DNA from 2 places in the Spiribacter vilamensis genome. Region 2 is predicted to be linked to the other one. Evidence: predicted binding sites of a transcription regulator. Region 2 holds the regulator's gene; the other holds the start of a gene.
The links. Region 2 encodes sigma-54, which starts transcription at its own class of promoters, with help from an activator protein. Its sites were predicted from a motif close to TGGCANGNTNCNTGCTT; they were not measured.
Positions count from the first base shown of each region.

Region 1: EV698_RS07370 (putative urea ABC transporter substrate-binding protein) is a predicted target of sigma-54. The motif match lies at 2,764-2,780, and genes of this name have one in related genera.

Region 1 covers NZ_SHLI01000001.1:1,467,964-1,473,329, forward strand. The annotation lists gene EV698_RS07345 (16S rRNA (uracil(1498)-N(3))-methyltransferase) at 1-2, shown strand, start outside; gene EV698_RS07350 (YiaD family glycine zipper/OmpA-like lipoprotein) at 67-750, shown strand; gene EV698_RS07355 (hypothetical protein) at 771-1,310, shown strand; gene EV698_RS07365 (sugar phosphate isomerase/epimerase family protein) at 1,790-2,638, shown strand; gene EV698_RS07370 (putative urea ABC transporter substrate-binding protein) at 2,850-3,929, shown strand; gene EV698_RS07375 (creatininase family protein) at 3,929-4,762, shown strand; gene EV698_RS07380 (glutamine synthetase family protein) at 4,759-5,366, shown strand, end outside.
Region 2 covers NZ_SHLI01000001.1:93,876-99,241, forward strand. The annotation lists gene mgtE (magnesium transporter) at 1-640, opposite strand, end outside; gene EV698_RS00530 (HPr family phosphocarrier protein) at 659-946, opposite strand; gene EV698_RS00535 (PTS sugar transporter subunit IIA) at 933-1,361, opposite strand; gene rapZ (RNase adapter RapZ) at 1,358-2,206, opposite strand; gene EV698_RS00545 (HPr kinase/phosphorylase) at 2,197-2,634, opposite strand; gene EV698_RS00550 (PTS sugar transporter subunit IIA) at 2,631-3,107, opposite strand; gene hpf (ribosome hibernation-promoting factor, HPF/YfiA family) at 3,113-3,439, opposite strand; gene EV698_RS00560 (RNA polymerase factor sigma-54) at 3,462-4,934, opposite strand; gene lptB (LPS export ABC transporter ATP-binding protein) at 4,951-5,366, opposite strand, start outside.

The DNA of each region.
Region 1 (5,366 bases), 1.4 Mb from region 2:
AGCCGCAGGCGGCGGTATAGACTCGGGCGATCAATCACCGACATCCAACCCGGAGCGACTCGAACAATGAACAGATTCACACGGATTACGGCCTCTGTGGCCGCGGCAGCCATGCTTGCGGGCTGCGCCACCACCGATTCGCAGAACGGCCAGAGCGAGCGCAGCAAGACCGGGACCGGCGCGGCCATTGGTGCCGCTGTCGGTGCCGCCGTTGGCGCACTGAGCGGCGATGGCAGCACCAGCCGGCGCGATCGCGCACTGCTGGGCGCCGCTGCCGGAGCAGCCGCGGGTGGCGGTATCGGCGCCTACATGGACCGCCAGGAAGAGGAGTTGCGGAAGAGCACCCAGGGCACCGGTATCGGCGTCGACCGACGCGGTGACGATATCGTGCTCGACATGCCGAGCGAGGTGACCTTCGGCTTCGATTCGAGCTCCCTGACGGCAAATGCGCGCAACGCCCTCAACGACGTGGCCTCGGTACTGCAGGAGTACGCGGCCACACGGGTCAACATCGCCGGCCATACCGACAGCACGGGCGATGCGGACTACAACCAGCGGCTCTCCGAGCGGCGTGCCTCCTCGGTGGGCAACTACCTGGCACAGACCGGTGTTTCCCGTAATCGCCTGAGCATGCGCGGCTATGGCGAGAACCAGCCGATAGCCAGCAACAACACCGAACAGGGACAGGCACGGAACCGTCGGGTGGAAATCACCCTGTCGGCGATCGAGGACCGTTTCGAGCAGCAGTAACACGGAGATGGCAGTAGACGATGAGCTCCAGGATCTCAGCGCATGGGTTCAGCCCGATCCCACGCCCCATTCACCCATCGCCGAACCGACCGGTAAGCGATTTGTTTCGTCTCGTGCCAGCAACACCGGACTGGGTGGAAGAAGATTTTGCAGCGGTCGTGGAAAGCCGCCCTGCAATACGCGGACTCTTTGGCCCGGAGGTGGACTGGCCACCGTTTGACTTGACCATTCAGGAAGATCGCGACGATCTTCGATGGCATGCGGACGAATTTGAGGAAGGCACATCTTTCGCCTTCCTGGTTATCGCCCCTCGTCAACGTCTCTGCAATGGCTGTCTCTACCTGTTCCCGACCCAAAGCCCCGACCACGACATCGAGGCCTATCTATGGATCCGATCCGACTTGGATGGCGTAATCGCCAAGCCGATGGAAGAACAGATCATTGCCTGGGTGACAGATGCATGGCCGTTCCAGCATGTGGCCTGGCCAGGTCGGGACTGTGCGATCGAGGACTGGTATCAACGCGGTTATGCTAACTACTATTCCCGACTGCGAGATTAGCGTCCGTTGCCGATGGTGCACGCAGAATTTCCAGAGAGCGGTCAAGGAACGACTCGATCCGCTCGAGTAGCTCCGGTGACAGAGATACCCGCTTCGATCGCCGATCGGCTGGATCGGTCTCCTGCACTAGAAGCCCCTCCCGAATAGCTCGATCGACGTACTTGACTGCGGTCCGACGACTAACCCTTGGCATGAAATCGTAGAGCTCGGTCTTGCGCGGTGACCGATCTCGAGACAACCACAGGCGGGTAAAGAGATCTGAATAGTGGAGGTCATAATAGGCCTCGCCGCCCACGATCTCACCCCAGGATGCGTCGATGTTCTGCAGTGTCAGCACAAACCAGCAGCGGTCCGAGTCGGAGTACGTCCTTGTCATGGAATCTCGATCGTCCTCTTCTATGTGAGTTGACCTCTCATCCCTTTACAGTGCCGCAGATGGGTGAAACTATAAATGCACTTTTGCATGTATCGGTGTCAATTTGAAACTTGAAATCTTCAGGGCACTCTGGGGAACCGACGGAAACCTGATGAAAGCGGCACAAGAGGCTCTAGATGCCGGTTTTGATGGTATTGAGTCCCCCGCGCCTGAGGATGACCATGGCTATCGTCAGATCATGGATATGCGGGAAAAAACAGGGCTTTTATGGAACGCTGAAATTTGTAGCGGTGGGGGCTATGTACCCCAACGCAACTTGAGCGTTCATGAGCACTTGATGAACCTCCGATCCGCTTTTACTTATCTGAAAGCACTGGAACCCCAACGAATCAATTGTATTGCAGGTCTGGATGCCTGGCCTTCCGACGTTGTCGTTGATTTCTACCAACGCGCACTTGACCTTGCCGATAGCAATGCGTTGAACGTCTTGTTTGAAACGCATCGAAGCCGCCCGATGTTCACACCCTGGGGTACACAGCGGTTGCTGGAAATCCTACCCGAGTTGGAGATTACCGCTGATATCAGCCATTGGTGCGTTGTCAGTGAACGACTAATGGATACAGAGCTGGACATCATCCATGACATTGCCCCACACGTGCGCCATATCCACGCCCGCGTGGGCTACGACCAAGGGCCTCAGGTGCCCCACCCGGCAGCGCCAGAGTACGCAGATGCACTGGCGAGCCATGAATGCTGCTGGACATTATTCTGGGAAGCTCAAAGAGCGAGTAGCCACGATACGATCACAATGACACCCGAGTTCGGTATTGATGGCTACCTCCACCACTTGCCATTCACAGACGTTCCGGTCGCCGATCTTTGGTCGGTAAACCAATGGATGGCAAATCGATTGCGCGCACAGTTTGGCAAGTGGCAACGAGCGAGTGACTGACCAAGCACCATCCTGTTGCACAACGCCGCCCGGTTGCCACCTGATGGTGCAGAGACGGCCTTCATAAGGATTCCCTGCTTCTCCCGTTCCCGCGCAACCCCCTGAAACCAAAGCGCAGGCTGCATTGGCATCCAAATTGCAACGCCTTATGTGTTAGCAATATTACATGCAATAAAACCACCACTATCAGGTTCTCATCAGGGAGTTCATCATGATTTTCAGCACCCGCTTGAAAACATTCGTTGCGGCGTCAACGCTAGGCATCGCCGCAATCGGGCCGTCTTCGACGATGGCCCAGGAGACACCGACCTTCGACATCGGCTGGACGGTTTATGTTGGCTGGATGCCTTTTGCGTACATGGAACGAGAGGGGATTATCGATAAATGGGCCGACCGTTACGACATCGATATCAACCTGATTCAGGTCAACGACTATATCGGTGGAATTAACCTGTATACGTCGGGCCGCTATGACGGCGTGACCATGACCAATATGGACGCCCTCACCATCCCCGCGGCCAACGGCAAAGACTCAACATCCCTTTTCATTACCGATTACTCAAACGGCAATGACGCGGTTGTACTCAAAAACGGGGACTCGATGAGTGATATCGCAGGGCGTGACGTTTACCTCGTACAGTATTCGGTATCTCACTACACCCTCGCGCGCGCCCTACAGAAGGCCGACATGAGCGAGCGCGATATCAACACGATCAACACCTCGGATGCCGATATTGTCGGGGTTTTCGAACAGTCAGGCGTCAATGCAGTAACAGCCTGGAACCCACAACTCGGTGAGATCGCCGAGCACCCCGATGCCAACGTGGTTTTCGACTCAAGCGAGATCCCGGGCGAGATTCTCGACATGATGGTCGTCGATACCGAAACCCTGGAGGAATACCCGGAGTTGGGTAAAGCGTTGACGGGTGCCTGGTATGAAACCATGGCCATCATGTATGGCGATGATCAGGGTGCGCGCGAATCGGCGCGGTCCCTAATGGCTGAGGCCGCCGGAACCGATCTTGCAGGCTACAACACGCAGCTTGAAGCGACATTCATGTTCGATACACCCGAGAAGAAACTCGCGTTCGCGACGGACGAGGAGCTGGTCGAGTCGATGGACTTCGTCCGCCAGTTCTCTGCCCGTCACGCCCTGCTCGGTGAGAGTGTCACCGATCCAGGTTTTATCGGCATTGCTTTCCCTGAAGGCTCAACGCTCGGCAATGAGGACAACATTCAGCTGCGCTTTAGCAACGAGTACATCCGCATGGCGGCTGAGGATGAGCTCTGATGCTCCAGACCACCGGATACTTTGGCGTCGGTGGAGGGCTGGCTGGCCGCCAGCCCGTCCTCTGGGAGCGCATGACGTGGAAAAGCATTCAGGCGATGCACGCCAGAGGGGAGAGGCTGGTCGCCCTCCCGGTCGGTGCGACAGAACAGCATGGTCCGCATCTTCCCCTATCCACGGATACAGCGATTGCATCCGCAGTCTGCGGTTATGCCTCGGCTTTAACAGGTGTACCGGTCTTACCCGCCATTTCTTATGCGGTCTCAGTTGGTCACACCCAGCACTGGCCCGGAACGGTGTCACTAACGCATGAAACACTCGCCCTTTCCATACGCGAAGCCTACGAATGGATCCATTCAGCGGGTTTTGACCGGATCCTGATCGTCAATTCCCACTTCGGCAACGCCGCCACACTCCAGGTCGCAATAGACCGACTGCGATACGAGTACGGGGAAAAGCTACAGATCGGTCTTGTCGAAACCTACTTCGTGACGGATCAGGTTAAGGAATATTTTCTGAGCGATGGGGACGACATTCATGCCAACCGGGCTGAAACCGACCTGATGCTCCATATCGATCCGGACGCCTGTGTCATGGAAGCGGTGGAGGATGACGAGGACCGAACAGCCGGAACCGTTTTCAGTTACGTCGTACCGCGAACCAGCCGTAACGGCGTGACTGGACGCCCAAGTCTCGGCAACGCGGATCGCGGTGCCGAACTACTCGAAGAAATGGGCCAAGGCCTTGCTTCGATACTTGAAACGGCACGTACCGAGGAGGCACCGCTCCAGTGGTCCTCACAGCAAGGCAACCAACAAGGAACGACGCAAAGATGAGCGCCACCATTAGTGATCAACGCATCAACCGACTGATCGAGTCGGGTAATCCGTCTCCCGGTGCGCCCGCAGACATTGTCGAAGATCCGGAGCGAGTCGCTGCGGTTAAAGCCGAATTGCAGGCAGCCGGCGTGGAATACTGCTACGCGAGTTACGTGGATATCCATGGGCGCCCCAAAGCGAAGTGCACTCCCATCGAGAAGTTCGAGAAGATGTGCGCGGGCTCCGAACTCTTCACTGTCGGTGCCATGGAGGGGATGGGCCTTTCCGGACCACAGGAAGACGAGTGTGCCGCGGTGCCGGACCTCGACACCGGCGTCATATTGCCCTGGGACCGTTCTCGCGCCTGGTTTACCGGCCAGCTCTACTACCATGGCGAGCCATATCCCAACGATAGCCGGGTCATTCTCAAGAGGATGGTTGAACGGGCCGAAGCCCGGGGCATAAGAGTCAACCTGGGGTTTGAGCCGGAGTACTACGTCCTGCGCGGCGAGTCGGGCAACGGGCTCGACACCATCACGCAGGATTATTTCGGTGTTTGTCCTGCTTACGACATCGACCTCACCGAAGACGCCTTCCCTTACCTCTCTCGCATGCGCAAATA
Region 2 (5,366 bases):
GAATCACCAGCGTGTCGGCGACTAGCAAATCCTCGACACGACCGGCCGGGTCACAGGTCAGCAGATCGCTAACGCGAAGGATACCGAGGAAATGGTCGTAGCGGCTGACCACGAACAGGTGGTCGGTCAGCTCGGGCATCTCGCCGCGCATCCGCAGGTAGCGGAACACCACGTCCAGGCTCACGTCCGGCCGGACCGTCACGGTATCGGTGTTCATCAGGCCGCCGGCGCTGTCCTCCGGGTAGGCGAGGACGGCTTCGAGGCGCTGACGGTTCTGGTTGTCCAGCGAGTGAAGGATCTCGGCGGTGAGGGTCCGGGGCAGGTCCTGCATGAAATCGGCGAGGTCGTCCATATCCATGCCGGAGGTGGCCGCGAGCAGTTCCCGGTCGTCCATTTCCCGGATCAGACCGCCGCGTACCTCGTCATTGACCTGGAGGAGGACCTCGCCATCGACTTCCTCGTCCACCAGCTCCCAGAGGACGTTGCGCTGGGCAGGGGGGAAGGATTCCAGCAGATTGGCGATCTCCGAGGGATGCAGGGCATTGAGCATGCGGCGCGCCTCCGGCAGCGTGCCATCCTGCAAAAGCTCGGTGACGGTCTCGGCAATCCTGCCTTGCTTTTGCTCGCGCTCTTCGATCATGCGTGTTCCTGTGTGTGATCAGTCGGTCTCGCCGAAGCCATCGGCGACGAGTGCGCGGATGCCGGCGATCGCCTGCTCGGCGTCGGGGCCCTCGGCGACCAGCTCGAGCTCGCTACCCTGACCGGCGGCCAGCATCATCAACCCCATGATGCTCTTGCCGTTGGCCGAATGGCCGCTGAAATGCACCGTGACCGCGGCCGTGTATTCCCCCGCCAGCGTCGCGAACCGAGCCGCGGCACGCGCGTGGAGTCCGAGCCGGTTCACGATCTGCACCTGACACCGGCGTATCGAATCATCCGACGCCATGGTTCGCCTCGTGCTCGCCGATCCCCGGCGGGGTTATCTGGATAATTCCATCGTGGGCTGCGGACAGCGCCGTTTCCGCGAGGGCCTCCACAGGCTGTTGCGGATAGTTGAGAACTCGCAACAGCATGGGCAGATTGACACCGGCGATCACCGGATAGCCTCGACCGCGGCCGACGGCAACGGCGATATTGGCCGGTGTCGCGCCGAATGCGTCGGTGAGAATCAGGATCCCGTCACCATCTTCGACTCCGTCGGCGAGTAACTCGATGCGGTTCCGCGTCGCCCCCGGTGTCTCGTCCGCCCGGGGGCTGGCGGTAGCGATCGCGAGCGGCAGCGGTTGCAGGATGCCCTGCGCCGTATCACGCAGGGCGTCGCCGACCCGGGGGTGAGTGATGAGCAGTAGGCCGACGCTCATGGCAGCTCGCGGTGCCGGACGGTGACACCAATGTCCTGCTCTCGTAGATGGGTGGCGAGTGCTTCGATCAGATAGACCGAGCGGTGCTGGCCACCGGTGCATCCGATGCCGACAGTGAGATAGCTCCGGTTTTCGGTCTCGAACACCGGTAACCAGTCGTCCATGAAACAGCGGATTTGCCTGAGGTAGCGCGATACCAGCGGGCTGTCGGCGAGAAAGGCCGAGACCGCGGCATCGCGCCCTGTCAGGGGACGCAGTTCGGGCTCCCAGTGCGGGTTTGGCAGGCAACGACTGTCGAAGACGAAGTCGGCGTCCGTGGGTGTGCCATGTTTGTAGCCGAACGACTCGAGCTGGACCGAGAGGTGGTTGCCCGACTCTGCAAGTCGAGTACGGATAATGCGGCGTAGCTCGTGGAGTGTCGTTCGCGAGGTATCAACGGTCAGATCGGCGCGTTCGTTGAGGGGTAGCAGCCGCTCCCGCTCGCCGCGAATCGCCTCGTTGAGGGGCATGTCGGGCCCGCTGAGCGGGTGACGTCGCCGGGTTTCGGAAAAGCGCTTGAGCAGCGTTGCATCATCCGCGTCGAGGAAGACGATTTCCGTACGGATTCCCTGGTTGGCCAGGGCGTCGAGGATGCCCGGGAAGCGACTCAGAGACATCGGCCGGTTGCGTGCGTCGATGCCCACGGCATAGTCCGTGTTCCCACCGTCGTCGGAAATATGCCGGCCAAAGGCATCCAGCAGATCGACGGGAAGATTATCGATACAGTAGAAGCCCGAGTCCTCGAGCGTTGCCAGCGCGACACTCTTGCCCGAGCCCGACAGTCCGCTGACGATGATCAGTCGCATTTCGCCACCTCTACGACCTGAATGAGCTCCGCTACCGGCCGATCCGGCGAGATGATGATTTGCGGGATCCGGATGCCGGCGATCACAACCGACTGCCAGTCCGTTTCCGATGTCGCGGGGCGCCGATCCCGGGTCAGTTCGACCGCCCAGTCGATGGACGCACTCGCAGCGATGGCGGCCTGACCAAAGCGCCGGGTGACATCGAACAACCCCGGTCCGCGCAGGCACAGCAAGCCCGGCTTTTCAGCGGGTGACCGTCCGATTAAGCGACCTCCGGTGGCCTGGACATCCACCGCGTCATCCGCCACCAGCCGATGCCCGTCACGCAGCAGCATCAGGGCGGTATCGCTCTTGCCCATGCCGGATGCGCCCCGCAAAAGCACTCCGATACCGTTGATGCTTACCAGCGTGCCCGGGATCTGGCTCATTCGCCGGCATTCCCGTTATTCTCACCCGTTATCACCGCGTAGAGCTCGGCGTCGCTACTGCAGTTCCGCAGCCGGTCGCAGAGCGCCTCATCCCGGAACATTTCCGCCAGCCGCGCGAGGATGCGCAGATGCTCGTCGTTGCTGTGCTCCGGCACCAGTAGTGCGAGGAGCAGATCCACGGGTTGTCGATCAGCGGCATCGAAGTTGATGGGGGTGGACAGCCTGATCAGTGCCGCTCGCGACGATTCGATGTCGGGACTGCGCGTGTGTGGTAATGCCACGCCACGCCCGAGACCGGTGCTGCCAAGGCGCTCGCGGACCGTTAGCCCCTCGAAGATGTTGCGCGTCGCCTCGCTCCCCGCGGGGACATCAGCCATGAGCTGTTCGCTCAGGCGCTCCAGGGCACGCTTTTTACTGGTGGCGGTCACGCCGCAGCGTGTCCGCCCTGCCGAGAGCAGTCGGGTAAGCTCCATAGCGATCAGTCTTCCAGATTGTCGCCGACACGTCCCTGCTCGCGGTGATGGTCGCTGCGCTTTTCCTTGTGCTTGACGACCTGCCGATCCAGTTTGTCGACCAGCAGGTCGATGGCGGCATACATTTCTTCTGCCGAGGAGTCGGCAAACAGTCGGGCGCCACTGACCACCACGGTCGCCTCGGCCTTTCGGGTGTTTGTCTCCACGGTCAGTATCGTGTGTACATCGACCACGTGATCGAAATGGCGTTCGAGGCGCTGGAACTTCTCCTCGACGTAGTCACGGAGTGCGTCGGTGATGTCGACATGATGGCCGGTGATGTCGATTTTCATGATTTCCCCTCTTGTTTTCTTTTCAACACGGACGTTTGCGTTCCGTCGACGACGCAATGCCCATGACTTCCCGGTATTTGGCGACGGTCCGGCGTGCGACGTGGATGCCCTCGTCGCGAAGGATGTCAGTAAGTCGTGAGTCGCTGAGTGGCCGGGCGGGATTTTCCGCAGCGACCTGGCGCCGGATCCTGGCGCGGATGGCGGTGGCCGAGCATTCACCGCCATCGGCGGTGGGGACATGGCTCGAGAAGAAATGCTTGAACTCGAGCGTGCCCTGGGGGGTGAGCATGTATTTGCGGGAGGTTATCCGTGAGACCGTGGATTCGTGCATCTCGATCGCCTCGGCGACATCGCGCAACACCAGCGGCTGCATGGCCTCTTCACCATACTCCAGAAATCCCTGCTGGCGCGCGACGATGCACTCGGCCACCCGTTGCAGTGTCTCGCCGCGGGACTGGAGGCTTTTGATGAGCCAGCGCGCCTCCTGCAGATGCTCGCGCAGGAGGTTGTTATCGTGGCCGCCATCGCCGCGCCGCACCAGGCTGGCGTAGTAGTCATTGATGCGGATCCGCGGGGTTGCCTCGGGATTGATCTCGACCTCCCAGCGGCCATGGATCCGCCGGACCCGGCAGTCGGGAATGACGTACTCGGTCCGTGTCTCACCGAATCGTGACCCGGGATGCGGATCGAGCTGGCGGATGAGCCGCAGCGCCTCGTCCAGCGTCGCCTGATCCACGCCGAGCCGATCCCGGAGCGTCGACTGCTGACCGGGGCTGAACAGTTTCCAGTCCGCATCAATGGCACGCCGCGCGACTTCGCGGCAGGGGGTCTCGGCCGGCATTGCATCGATCTGGATACGCAGTGCCTGACGGACGTCAGGCGCCGCGACGCCGACGGGATCCATGTGCTGGAGGATAGTCAGCACCGCATTCACATCGTCCTCGTCGATATCGCCGTTATCACCGAGCGTTTCCAGCAGCTCGACCACGGGTTCGGTGAGATGGCCGCGCTCGTCCAGTGCGTCGATCAACGCCGCGGCGATCCGCCGGTCTCGCTCCCCGAGACTCGAGAGATCGACCTGCCATTGCAGATGATCCCGCAGCGAGGCGGACGGAGACGCGTGACGATCAAGGGAGTCGTCGCTACCCCCCGGTTCATCCCAGTGATCGGCGACCGCGATGCCCTCACCGAATCCCGTGGCATCGGTGGCGTTTGATCCGAGCACCGCCTCCGACGGGTCCAGTGAAGAGGTGCTCGGCGCCTCTGGTGGCTCTTCGGTAGCCGAGGCGTCGGTTTCTTCGTCCGGCTCGAGCATTACGTTCGATTCGAGCGCATCGCGGATCTCCAGGCTCAGCTCGGCAGCCGGCAGCTGCAGCAGCCGGATCGCCTGCTGCAGCTGCGGCGTCATGGTCAGCTGCTGACTTGCCCGAAGTTCAAGCGATTGCTTCATTATTACCGTGCCTTCAATTGACGAGCCAAGCCTAACGCCGGGCATGACCCCGTCGCCAGTGTCAGAGGTGGAAGTCCTCGCCGAGGTAGACGGCACGAACCTCGGCGTTATCGAGAATCGTATCGGGGGTGCCGTCGGCGATAACCCGCCCGGCGTTCAGAATGCTCGCCCGATCGACGAGTGCCAGTGTCTCGCGAACATTGTGGTCGGTAATCAAAACGCCGATGCCGCGGTCGGACAGATGGCGGACGATGGCCTTGATATCACCGACGGAAATCGGGTCGACGCCCGCGAACGGCTCGTCGAGCAGGATGAAGCGGGGATCGGCGGCGAGCGCCCGCGCTATCTCGACGCGACGGCGCTCTCCGCCCGAGAGGCTGATACCGGACTGATTGCGCAGATGGCCGATGCTGAATTCATCCATCAAGGCATCGGCCTGCTTGAACCTCGCTATACGCGAGAGGTCGCTCCGGGTCT